One region of the Comamonas sp. MYb21 genome, then DNA from elsewhere that is predicted to be linked to it. Evidence: riboswitches for the same ligand, from Rfam matches in the RefSeq annotation. Region 1 holds a riboswitch; the other holds the start of a gene.
The links. A riboswitch is a leader RNA that binds a small molecule or an ion and turns the genes downstream of it on or off. The one in region 1 is predicted to bind manganese.
Positions count from the first base shown of each region.

Region 2: linked by a shared signal. The riboswitch ahead of mntP (manganese efflux pump MntP) and the one ahead of WH367_RS09170 (TMEM165/GDT1 family protein) in region 1 are both predicted to bind manganese.

Region 1 covers NZ_JBBGZC010000005.1:187,697-193,491, reverse strand. The annotation lists gene WH367_RS09195 (KdsC family phosphatase) at 1-9, shown strand, start outside; gene lptC (LPS export ABC transporter periplasmic protein LptC) at 6-605, shown strand; gene WH367_RS09185 (SDR family oxidoreductase) at 613-1,434, shown strand; gene WH367_RS09180 (RNA recognition motif domain-containing protein) at 1,523-2,143, opposite strand; gene WH367_RS09175 (RNA recognition motif domain-containing protein) at 2,399-2,794, opposite strand; yybP-ykoY riboswitch at 3,026-3,139, shown strand; gene WH367_RS09170 (TMEM165/GDT1 family protein) at 3,236-3,808, shown strand; gene putA (trifunctional transcriptional regulator/proline dehydrogenase/L-glutamate gamma-semialdehyde dehydrogenase) at 3,922-5,795, opposite strand, start outside.
Region 2 covers NZ_JBBGZC010000013.1:4,207-10,001, forward strand. The annotation lists gene WH367_RS18990 (RHS repeat-associated core domain-containing protein) at 146-1,072, shown strand; gene WH367_RS18995 (hypothetical protein) at 1,995-2,339, shown strand; yybP-ykoY riboswitch at 3,097-3,262, shown strand; gene mntP (manganese efflux pump MntP) at 3,282-3,851, shown strand; gene WH367_RS19005 (DUF808 domain-containing protein) at 4,295-5,296, shown strand; gene WH367_RS19010 (OmpW/AlkL family protein) at 5,585-5,795, shown strand, end outside.

The sequences.
Region 1 (5,795 bases):
GGACAATGAAATCTCGCCTGCGACGCCTTATGGACCTGTCGTCCATCTACCTGCCGGTGATCCTGATGGGCCTGCTGGCGCTGGGCACCTGGTGGCTGGTGCGCAATGCCCCCAAGCCCCAGAGCGTGCGCGAGCAGGTGGTGGCCGGCCACGAGGTGGATTACTACATGAACGACTTTTCGGTGCGCAGCTTTGACGGCACCGGCGTGCTGACCAGCGAGATCCAGGGCAACAAGATGCGCCACTACATGGACACCGACACGCTGGAGATCGACACGGCCACGATGCGTGCCATCCGCCAGGATGGCTCCACCACGGTGGCCACCGCCAACCGCGCGCTGTCCAATGCCGATGGCTCCGAAGTGCAGTTGTTTGGCAATGCCAAGGTGGTGCGCAGCAGCAACAAGCCCGGTGCGCCGCAGATGGAGTTCCGGGGCGAGTTTCTGCACGCCTTTGTCAATGAAGAGCGGGTGAGCTCGAACAAGCCCGTCGAGATCATCCGGGGCCAGGACCGGTTCACGGCCGACTCGATGGTCTTCAACAACATCACCCAGGTCGCAGAGCTCAAGGGCCGGGTCAAGGGCGTGCTGCAGCCCGCACGCTGAGCGCCGCATGTCTCCCCCCCTGAGCGACGCACCGCTGGTACTGATCACCGGCGCCTCCAGCGGCATCGGCCAGGCGCTGGCCTGGCGCTACTACCAGGCCGGTTACCGCCTGGCCTTGGTGGCCCGCCGTACCGCGCTGATTGCGGACTGGGCCCAGGCGCAGGCGATGGACGCCAGCCGCTACGCCATCTATGGCGCGGATGTGGCCGACCAGGACCAGACCATTGCTGCCTGCATGCAATGCCTGCAGCAGCAGGGCCTGCCCGATGTGGTGGTGGCCAATGCCGGGGTGAGCTACGGCATCGACACGGCCGAGCGCGAGGACCTGGAGGTCATGGCCCAGACCTATGCGACCAATGTGATTGGCATGGCTGCCACCTTCCATGCCTTTGTGCGGCCCATGCAGGCGCGCGGCAGTGGCAAGCTGGTCGGTATTGCCAGCGTGGCCGGCATACGCGGCCTGCCTGGCCATGGCGCCTACTGCGCCAGCAAGGCGGCGGTCATCAGCTACTGCGAGAGCCTGCGGGTGGAGCTTAAGCGCAGCGGCGTGCAGGTGGTCACCATCTGCCCGGGCTTTGTCGCCACGCCGCTCACCAGCCACAACCGCTACGGCATGCCGTTCCTGATGCAGCCCGAGGCCTTTGCCGACCAGGCCTTTGCGGTGATTGCCAAGGCGCGCAGCTATGCCGTCATCCCCTGGCAGATGGGCTGGGTGGCCAAACTGTTGCGCTGCCTGCCCAATGCCCTCTATGACCGCGCGCTGGCCAACCGCCCGCGCAAGCACCGCCACCGCGAGCGGGTGCAAGAGGCGCCACCGGGTCAAGACTGAAAGCAGGTCCTGAGCCGGGCATGAAAAAAGCCCCTGGCGGGGCTTTGTCGTTGCGGTGCGGCACAGCGCCGGGCTGTGCCTGCAGGCATCAATAGTCGTCGTTGTTGTCGTAGCCTTGGTTGCCGCCGCGGTTGCGCGAACCATTGCCGTAGGGGCTGCGGAAGCCGCCATCGCGCTCACCGCCACGATCGCCACCACCAAAGCCGCGGTCATTGCCGCCACGGCCGCCATCGCGACCACCGCGGTCGCCATAACCACCGCCGCCGCCGCCGTAGCCGCCGCGATCACCGCCGCCGCCACCGCCGTAACCACCACCACCGCCGCCGCCGTAGCCACCGCCACCACCGCCGCCGTAGCCACCACCGCCGCCGCCAAAGCCGCCACGGTTACCGCCGCCGCCGCCAAAGCCACCACCGCGTGGGCCGCCAAAACCACCACCGCCGCTGCGGGGAGGACGGGGCTCCATGGGGCGTGCTTCGTTCACGACCAGATTGCGACCGCCCAGGGGCTGACCGTTCAGACCGTTGACCGCAGCTTGGGCTTCTTCATCGCTGCCCATTTCTACAAAACCGAAACCCTTGGAGCGACCCGTGTCGCGTTCCATCATCACCTTGGCGCTGGTTACGCTGCCAAACTGACCAAAGGCCTGTTCCAGATCGTTGTCGCGAACCTGGTATGGCAAATTACCGACGTAAAGCTTGTTGCCCATTTGAGGGACTCCTGATAACTCTTAAATAATGCGATCGCGCCCTGTAGAACACCGGTCATCTATCGCAGTAGCCCAATGGAGGAATGCTCCATCCTTTATTTTCTGGCATAAAAACCGAGAATGGCATAGTTGTGCCCCTCAGTTGTGGCGCAGAAGCTGCAACCAGATGCAAAAAAGGCCTCAAAGAGGCCTTTTTTCCGGGAAAACCCGTCATCTCACTGTCAAAACCTCTCAGAGGTTTTGGATGCGATGTGCTTAGTAGCTGCCGCCACCGTAGCCACCACGGCCACCGCCGCCGAAGCCACCGCGGTCACCGCCGCCGCCGAAGCCGCCGCGATCACCACCGCCGAAACCACGGCCACCACCACCGCCGCCGAAGCCGCCGCTGCGTGGAGGACGTGCTTCCATTGGACGTGCTTCGTTCACGACCAGGTTACGACCGCCAAAGCCTTGGCCGTTCACGCCTTCGATAGCAGCTTGTGCTTCAGCGTCCGAACCCATTTCCACAAAGCCGAAGCCCTTGGAACGGCCGGTGTCACGTTCCATCATGACCTTGGCGCTGGAGACGGTACCGAATTGGCTGAAAGTGCTTTCCAGATCGCTGTCACGGAAAGAGTAAGGCAGGTTGCCCACGTAAAGTTTGTTGCCCATTTGAGGACTCCGAAAAAAGTAAAAAAAGCGATGGAGCCTGATGCAATCAACAAACCTGTGACAACTTCCAAGACGGATCACCGCGCGCTCTAGTGTACCCGGGGGCACATTGAGCTTCACCATTATGGGTGAATCGCCTTACGCTGTGTTGACAGTTCCCGCAACCAGCCCTTGGTATTTTCCCTGGCGGGCGTAGGTGTTGCGGCGCAACATCGCTTTTGGGCGTATGATGCGCCAGTCTTTGGGGAGTAGCCTGCTGGGCGCGCGATGCGCCGCAGAGTGTGCGTCAACAAACTTGGGCCTTCGCGGCCTATGGCGTACACGGCATCTGGTGATGAGGATGCTGGGCGAGACCATTGACCACGTTGCGATCCAATGCCGGAGTCGCGATGCGGTCAATGCTGTCTTGCTATATCCGGCTGCAATAACGATCCCCACTCCATGGAAGCCTTTCTCCTCTCGACCGCTGTCGTTGCCCTTGCCGAAATGGGCGACAAGACACAGCTGCTGTCCCTCGTTCTCGCTGCCAAATACCGCAAACCCTGGCCCATTGTGCTGGGCATCTTTGTCTCGACGCTGGTCAACCATGCGCTGGCCGGTGCCGTTGGCGCCTGGATCACCACGATGCTGGGCCCCGATGTGCTGCGCTGGATTCTGGGCGTGTCCTTTATCCTGATGGCCGGCTGGATGCTGATCCCCGACAAGATTGACGAGGACGAAGCGGGCAAGAGCAGCGGCCGCTGGGGCGTGTTCGGCACCACGGTGCTGCTGTTCTTCCTGGCCGAGATGGGCGACAAGACCCAGCTGGCCACCGTGGGCCTGGCCGCCAAGTACCCCGCTTCTTATTACTGGGTGGTTGCTGGCACCACGATCGGCATGATGCTGGCCAATGCGCCGGTGGTCTGGTTTGGCGACAAGATCACCAAGAAGCTGCCGATCCGCTGGATCCACCGCGTCTGCGCGGTGATCTTCCTGGCGCTGGGGGTGGCCGCGCTGTTCACGACGATGGACTGATAGCGCTGGCGGCGCTTGCAACACTGCAACGCCCTAACTAAATAAATAAAAGGGCTGGGGATCTTGCGATCTCCAGCCCTTTTTTGATGGGGCTGTGCCCCCAAGCCTCAGCCTCAGTCCAAGGTCATCAGGCTGGCATTGCCGCCGGCCGCTGCGGTGTTGATGCTGATGGCATGCTCGGCCAGCAGGCGGAACAGCGGCACGCTGCCATCGGCGGCCTGGGCGGTGATCGGCACGATGGCGCCGGCGCGGCCGGCCAGGCGGCTGGCCGTGGGCAGCCAGCCGCTGGCCGCATCGACGATCAGCGCATCAAAGGCTTCGGACTGCACAAAGGCCTGCTCGCTGTGCGCAGACAATTGCACCGAGGCACGCACCGAGGTAGGCAGCTGGGCCAGCAGGCTGGCGTGGCTGCTGCCCGCGGGCCACACGGCGGAGGAGCCAGCGGCGAGCACGGCAGCGAGCTGGGCCAGCAGCAAACTGCTGGTGCTGGCCACGCAGGCCACGCGCGCACGGCCGCTCAGCACATACAGATTGCGCTCGCCCGTGGGGCCGGGCAGTTCGGCGGCAAAGCCGTTGCCGGTATGGGCGGCATAGCGCTGGCACAGCGCTGCCAGATCGCCCTGGCCTTGCTGGCTGGCCCAGCTTTGCAGCGCCTCCAGCCCAGCGGCGGGGGCGGCATCGGCCTGTTCCAGGCCATGGGCATTGCTGCGCTGAGCGGTGCTGGCGGCCGGGGCCTCGCTACCCGCCATGCGGGGCAGATGGGCCAGCGCATCCACGGTGGCCGTGGCGGGCATGCGGCTGAGCAGGCGCAGCATGTACAGCGGGCCGCCGGCCTTGGGGCCCGTGCCCGACAGGCCTTCGCCACCAAAGGGCTGCACGCCGACGACGGCGCCGACGATGTTGCGGTTCACATAGATATTGCCGGCATGCGCGGCATTGACCACCTGGTTGATGGTCTCGTCAATGCGGGTGTGCAGGCCCAGGGTGAGCGCGTAGCCGGTGGCATTGATGTCGGCCAGCAGCTGGGGCAGGTTCTCGCGGCGGTAGCGCAGCACATGCAGCACCGGGCCAAAGACCTCGCGCTTGAGCTCGGAGAGCTGGCCGATGGCGATCACCGTGGGCGGCACAAAGGTGCCTTGCGCGCTGGCGCCGCTGTTTTGCCAGACCTGGTGGCCAGCGGCCTGCATGCGGGCAATGTGCTGGTCGATGACGCCCTTGGCCTCGGCGTCGATCACGGGGCCGACATCGGTCTTGAGCTGGCAGGGGTTGCCCAGCTGGAGCTCCTGCATCGCGCCGCGCAGCATGTGCAGCAGGCGGTCGGCCGCTTCTTCCTGCACGCAGAGCACGCGCAGCGCCGAGCAGCGCTGGCCGGCCGAGTCAAAGGCCGAGGACAGCACATCCACGACGACCTGCTCGGCCAGCGCGGACGAATCCACGATCATCGCGTTCTGGCCGCCGGTCTCGGCCACCAGGGTGACGGGCTGGCCTTGGGCATCGAGGCGCTGGGCCAGCGTCTTTTGCAGAATGCGGGCCACCTCGGTCGAGCCGGTGAACATCACGGCCTGCACGCGGTGGTCGCCTACCAGGTGGGCACCCACGGTCTCGCCGGTGCCCGGCAGCAGCTGCAACACATCGCGCGGCACGCCGGCCTGCCACAGCGCCTGCACGGCGGCAGCGGCGATCAGCGGGGTCTGCTCGGCTGGCTTGGCCAGCACGGTGTTGCCGGCGGCCAGCGCCGCGGCAATCTGGCCGCTGAAGATGGCCAGCGGGAAGTTCCAGGGGCTGATGCAGGCCACCGGGCCCAGCGCCTGGTAATCCGCCTGGCCCCAGCTGCGCACCTGGGCGGCGTAAAAGCGCAGAAAGTCCACGGCCTCGCGCACCTCGGCAATCGCGTTGGCGCAGGTCTTGCCGGCCTCGCGCACCAGCACACCCATCAGGGTGGGCATATGGGCTTCAAGCAGGTCACCGGCCTGGGCGAGGCAATCGG
Region 2 (5,795 bases), on a different contig from region 1:
TAAAACACCAAAGGATGGCTTATTAGACAGCAGTTATTGGCTAATTTTTGGTTGATCTAAGGCAGATAGCGGTGCAGCGTCGTAGCTCTTACAGCAAGATTGAGCAATAGATAGCCCGAACCTCCTAACCAAGCTGTGCGGCACTTTGTCCGAGGAATATCTGAGCGCGCAGATAAGTGCCACCTCCGTCATCCACTACGAATGGGATGCTCAGCCAGATCTGGCCGACCAACTCCTGTCCAACACCCAGCCCGGCCTGGTGCAAGACGCCTTGCGCGGCGTGCTCTCCGATATCAAAGCGATGAATGCCTCGATGCAGCACAACATCGCCATCCAGGCGATGCCCCCAGATGTGCAGCGCTTTATGTACGAGCAGTTCCAGGAGCTGGAGCAAACGGTGACCAGCCAGCGCGAGGAAGCGGCGCAAAGCATCGAGATACGGCATTACCTGTGCGACCACCTGGGAACGCCCCATGCCTTGATCGGAGAAGACACCCGGGTGGATTGGGCGGTGCAATTGGATGCCTGGGGCAATGTGCGGGCGGAGCATAACCCCAGCGGGCTGTACCAACCGATCAGGCTGCCGGGGCAACATGCGGATGGTGATACGGGGCTTTATTACAACCGGCATCGGTATTATGAGGGGCAACAAGGAGCCTACGTAAATCAGGACCCCATTGGCTTGAGTGGCGGGTGGAACAAATTTTTATATGCCTCGCGGCCAGTGACGATGATTGATCCGCTGGGTCTATGGGCATCACAGCTTGGATTCTATGTACATCAGAATGTAACAAACTATCAAGGCTACATGATGCCATTTGGCTACGATTATTCGAGAGCAGAGTTATCTATGATTAATCAAGGGCAAGTTTGGGCAGATTCACCCCCGAATCAGACTTCAGCCAGTTCGTTTATGCATGCAATGAGGGATAAAGATGCCGCGCAAAATAAAAATCAATCGTGCAGCAGCTCAAATAATCTCATTCAAGATGTAATGAAGAAATCTTTTGAATTAAAGCTGAGGGGAAAAAACAGGAATCTCTTTTTATGTTTGGAGTCGCTCTTCATGTAATACAAGATGCCACTTCGCCCGTCCATAAAGGGCAGAAGGCTTGGTCAGAAAACTATGGACTTCCTCGCCAAATATTGCACGCTATGTCGGAGATTGTTGCGCCACCAAATAAAAATCATCCACTCTACACAGAAACCACAGCAGCATTAAAAGCGTATAAGGATAATGATCTATCTAAATTCAATCTCTCATGTCCTTGCAATTGAATATATCAATACTGATTGTATTTTTAACCTACTCAAGAAATGCGTATGCATTTGTGAGTAAAGATGCTATAGAAGTTGCGTTTTTTGTCACTTTGCTTTGGTTCGCACCAATACTACAAGCATTGCTGCTCGGGATGAAGAGCAAAAATTATTTGTATATTGTAAATATAGCTGTATTATTTTTCTTGCCCTGGACTCTTCTGCTTATACCGTATTCTCAGAATCTTGAAGTTATGATCTCGTGTATTTATTTTGGGTCGCCTTTTGTTGCATTGTTTATAAATTTTATTATTTATAAAAAATATAAGTGATATCACCGCTGGCTAGATTGGGAGATATCGCCAGTTGCTTGGGCCGTATGCTGGTAAAGCATGGCTTTTTAGAGAATTTAGTAGCAGTATGAAGCTTCTCGCTCATGATGAGGATGTGGGGAGATATCTATTGATAAGAATATTAGTATGGGCTTTGTGTTGTGCTCAGTGGATAATGTCGCATATCTTATGCAATCAGGAGCTGTAAATAATATGATTTATAACATATTCTTATTGCTGGTAGCTGTATTTTTAGTTGATGAGTATATGCCTGGAGGGTTTGTTGAAGATGCAGCTATTTTTTAAGAAAAAATTACTATAAAGTAAACTTAATAGCATAACAGCGACGATTGAAAATGAATCCGATAAGACTTGTAAAAAATCAAATTATTGAGAAGGAAAAAAATGAATGAACTAGAGAAGCTAAATGTTTCAATAAAAGAATCAAGATATATGCATCTTGTGTTATTTTTTATCTTATGCCTGTATTTTTATTTTTTCGGAGGCATTGATTTAAACATGATGCTGGGGATAGGATTTATTGTGGCGCTACTGATGTCCTCGAATAATTATGTTTCAGATGAAAATAGCCATCGCATTGCTATATTTCATATTGTTTTGATTTTGATTATGATTGGTGTATACGATTATTTTTCAAAAGAAGGTAATCGGTTGAATAATATTTTAAATGCCATTACTCCAATGGTTTTTTTATCGGCCCTATATGGATTTTATTTAAAAAGAAAATAAATGCTAAATATTGATTGTAAATTTCTTTACCTCGCCTCTCCATCTGACGGCATTCTGGATAATCGCATAGATAAAACAGTTATCTGCTACCTATGCCTTGTAAAGTGCTACGCGAGCTTTTAAGGTGATGTATTGAATAACCATTTGGTGCGATTTGTTAATGCGGATGACTTATTGATATGTCAGAAGCCTCTAAAGCTGCAATGAATTGAGTGATTTAATATATGCCAGTAGAGATTTTTCAAAAAATGTTTTATTGAAGTTGGATCATGAAAATGATTTTAATATAGTAATAAAATCTAAATTTCTCAAATTCATAATGACCAGGGTAATAGACGGCTGGCCACGCGTGTCTAATGATGTCAATAGAATGAAAGCTGCGGTAAATGGTTTTTGTCTATTTTTATGTTTTTCTTTTCGACTCTGTGGGCCATAAATGGGTAGGGGAACTCTGCAAGATACCCAGCCCACCTTCCCGCAGGGGATGATTCAAACATGAAACATTCGAGCCTGGCTTCCGGATTCAAGATGAAAGCCAAATGCACGCGCAAGCGTAATTTATGTCCTAGATAGAGTTAATTAAGCGGCCTCAAAATGCTACATGGCGCAATCACAGCATTTGTTTTGCGCGCGGGGGGTTAGCTAGGATTGGTTTTGATTTCTCGCGTGCAGAGACAGAGATGCGATCCATTCCTAAAGAACTTGGCGCGTTTGGGGCCATGTGCTCCGAAGCGCTGCGCAGCGTTTAGACTGCGGGCTCCCTTGGGGAGTAGCCTGCTTCCGCGCTGGAAGCGTCTGCGTCAACATACTCGGCATTTCGCATGCTGTGGCGCAGACATCCGTTCTTCGGTTGGCGAGACCATCGGCATGCCAGCACGACCTCGGTCGGGCAGTGGTGGCATGCCGTTGTGCTCATGCCCGACTGTCCTAGAAGAACCTCCGATGAACGCTGCTTCCATTTCCCTGTTGGCGCTTGCCATGTCTACCGACGCCTTTGCCGCCGCGATTGGCAAAGGCTCTGCCCTTGTCAAACCCCGTTGGTCGGAGGCGCTGCGCACCGGCCTGATCTTTGGTGTCATCGAAGCCATCACGCCGCTGGTGGGCTGGGCCCTGGGCTATGCCGCGGCCGATTATGTGAAGGCCTGGGACCACTGGATTGCCTTTGTGCTGCTCTTGGTGCTGGGCGGCCGCATGGTGCTGGGTGCCTTCCAAAGCGCCGATGAGCCCGAGATGAGCCGGCCCGCGCGCCATGGCTTCTGGCTGCTGGTGGCCACCGGCTTTGCGACCAGCATCGACGCGATGGCGGTGGGCGTGGGCCTGGCATTTCTGGATGTGAACATCACCGTTGTTGCGCTCAGCATTGGCTTTGCCACCTTTGCGATGGTGACCTTGGGCGTGATGGTCGGTCGCGTGCTGGGCCATATCACCGGCCGCTGGGCAGAGGCGGTAGGTGGTGTCGTGCTGATCGCCATTGGCTCGCTGATCCTGTACGAGCACATGGTGGCCGTATAAAAGCCAAAGCCCTCCGCGGGCATGGCAGAGGGCTTGGCTGCGTTTTGCGCTGTAGGAGCGTTGCTACAGGCAAAACAAAGCCCCGCAAAGCGGGGCTAAAGTGAGAGAGATCAGTGCGCTTGCAATCGCTGCGGGTGCCGGGTTTTTAGTTCTGGCTCAACCGCTTGCAGGCTGCGCTGGTATCAGAAGCGGGCAGGAGCACGCTTACGGTCACGTTCGTCTTCAGGCCAAATAGCAAACACTTCAGTCATTTCAGTCCTTTCACCTTTCTGGTGTAGATGGGTGTACAACGGGCCGCAGGCTGAAGTTGTTGACAAGGCCTGCATAAAGTTTTGTGAACAAGCTCCAACAAAACGTAGAAATCACCGTTTTACGGGGCCTGACACGGCATTGCTTTGTGAAATCGCTATGATTTGCCACCGAATTTAGACAGGGAGTGCGTAATGGCTGGTGCTGGTTTGTTGATGTTGCTCGATGATATTGCGACCTTGCTCGACGATGTGGCGCTGATGACCAAGACGGCTGCGGGCAAGAGCACGGCCATCCTGGACGATGTGGCCACGCAGACCAAGGTGGCGGTGCAAAAGACGGCGGGGGTGCTGGGCGATGACCTGGCGCTGAACGCCGAGCAGGTGACTGGGGTCAAGGCCAACCGGGAGTTGCCGGTGGTCTGGGCGGTGGCCAAGGGATCGCTCAAAAACAAAGTCATCTTGGTGCCGGCAGCGCTTTTGATCAGTGCTTTTGCGCCTTGGTTGATCACGCCGCTGTTGATGCTTGGCGGCGCTTTTCTGTGTTTTGAAGGGGTGGAGAAGGTGCTGAGCCTGTTCCACAAGCCCGGCAAACAGGCGCCCCATGATGCCGTCAAGGAGTCCGAGCAGGCTGCGCAGATGGGCGTGGCGCCATCATCCGTGAAGGCTGCCAGCGAGAAAAACATGGACCCTGTGGCCTATGAAAAAGCCAAGGTGGCGGGTGCGGTGCGTACCGATTTCATTCTGTCTGCAGAAATCATCGCCATCGCGCTGGGCACTGTGGCCAGCAAGCCGCTGTGGGAGCAGTTTGCAGTGCTGGTGGCCGTGGCGCTGGCGATCACCGTGTTTGTCTATGGCCTGGTCGCCGGTATTGTGCGCATGGACGATGTGGGCATGTGGCTGATGCGCAAGACCAGTGCCGCTGCCAAGGCTTTTGGCCGGGGCCTGATTGCGTTTACGCCCTGGCTGATGCGTGGCCTGTCGATTGTCGGAACGGCTGCGATGTTCATGGTGGGCGGCAGCCTGCTGGTGCATGGCATTGGCCCGATCGAGCACTGGTTGGAGAGTACCGTAGCCCCGATGGGTGGCGTGGTGGCACTGCTGGCCCCAACGCTGGTGCATGTGGCTGTTGGTGCAGCCATTGGTGGCCTGGTGGTGCTGGCGGTGGAGGCTTGGCACAAGCTGCGCGGGCACTGATCGCAAGCAGCAGCGCATGGCTGCTGGCCGCGCCTCTCGGGTGCGGCGCAGCAAGAAGCAGAAGGCGGCATCGCAACAGCGGGCCGCCTTTTTTCATCGCTTGTTTTGTCTCGTTGATCTGGGTCAGGGCCGCGCAGCCCGCTTAAGCAGAAGATGCAGGCATGGACAGCAGAAACTGCTCTGCCGCCTTCAGATACGGCGCTTGGCGCGGGTGGGGGCATGCAGATGCGGCCTGGGTTCAGCTACTTTTCAATCCATGCGAGCAAGCTCGCAGCGAGGGCAATGACGATGAAAAAAATGATGTTGGCAGCGGCAGCTGTATGTGCAATGGCGTCGGGCGCGGCGATGGCGCAAGAGGCGCAAAGCCCTTGGCAGGTGCGTGTGCGCGCCGTGCATCTGGACAGCGCCAACAAGGACTCCACCGGCCTGGGTCTGTCGATCAATGACAAGACGATTCCCGAAGTGGATGTGACCTACTTCTTCACGCCCAATATCGCGG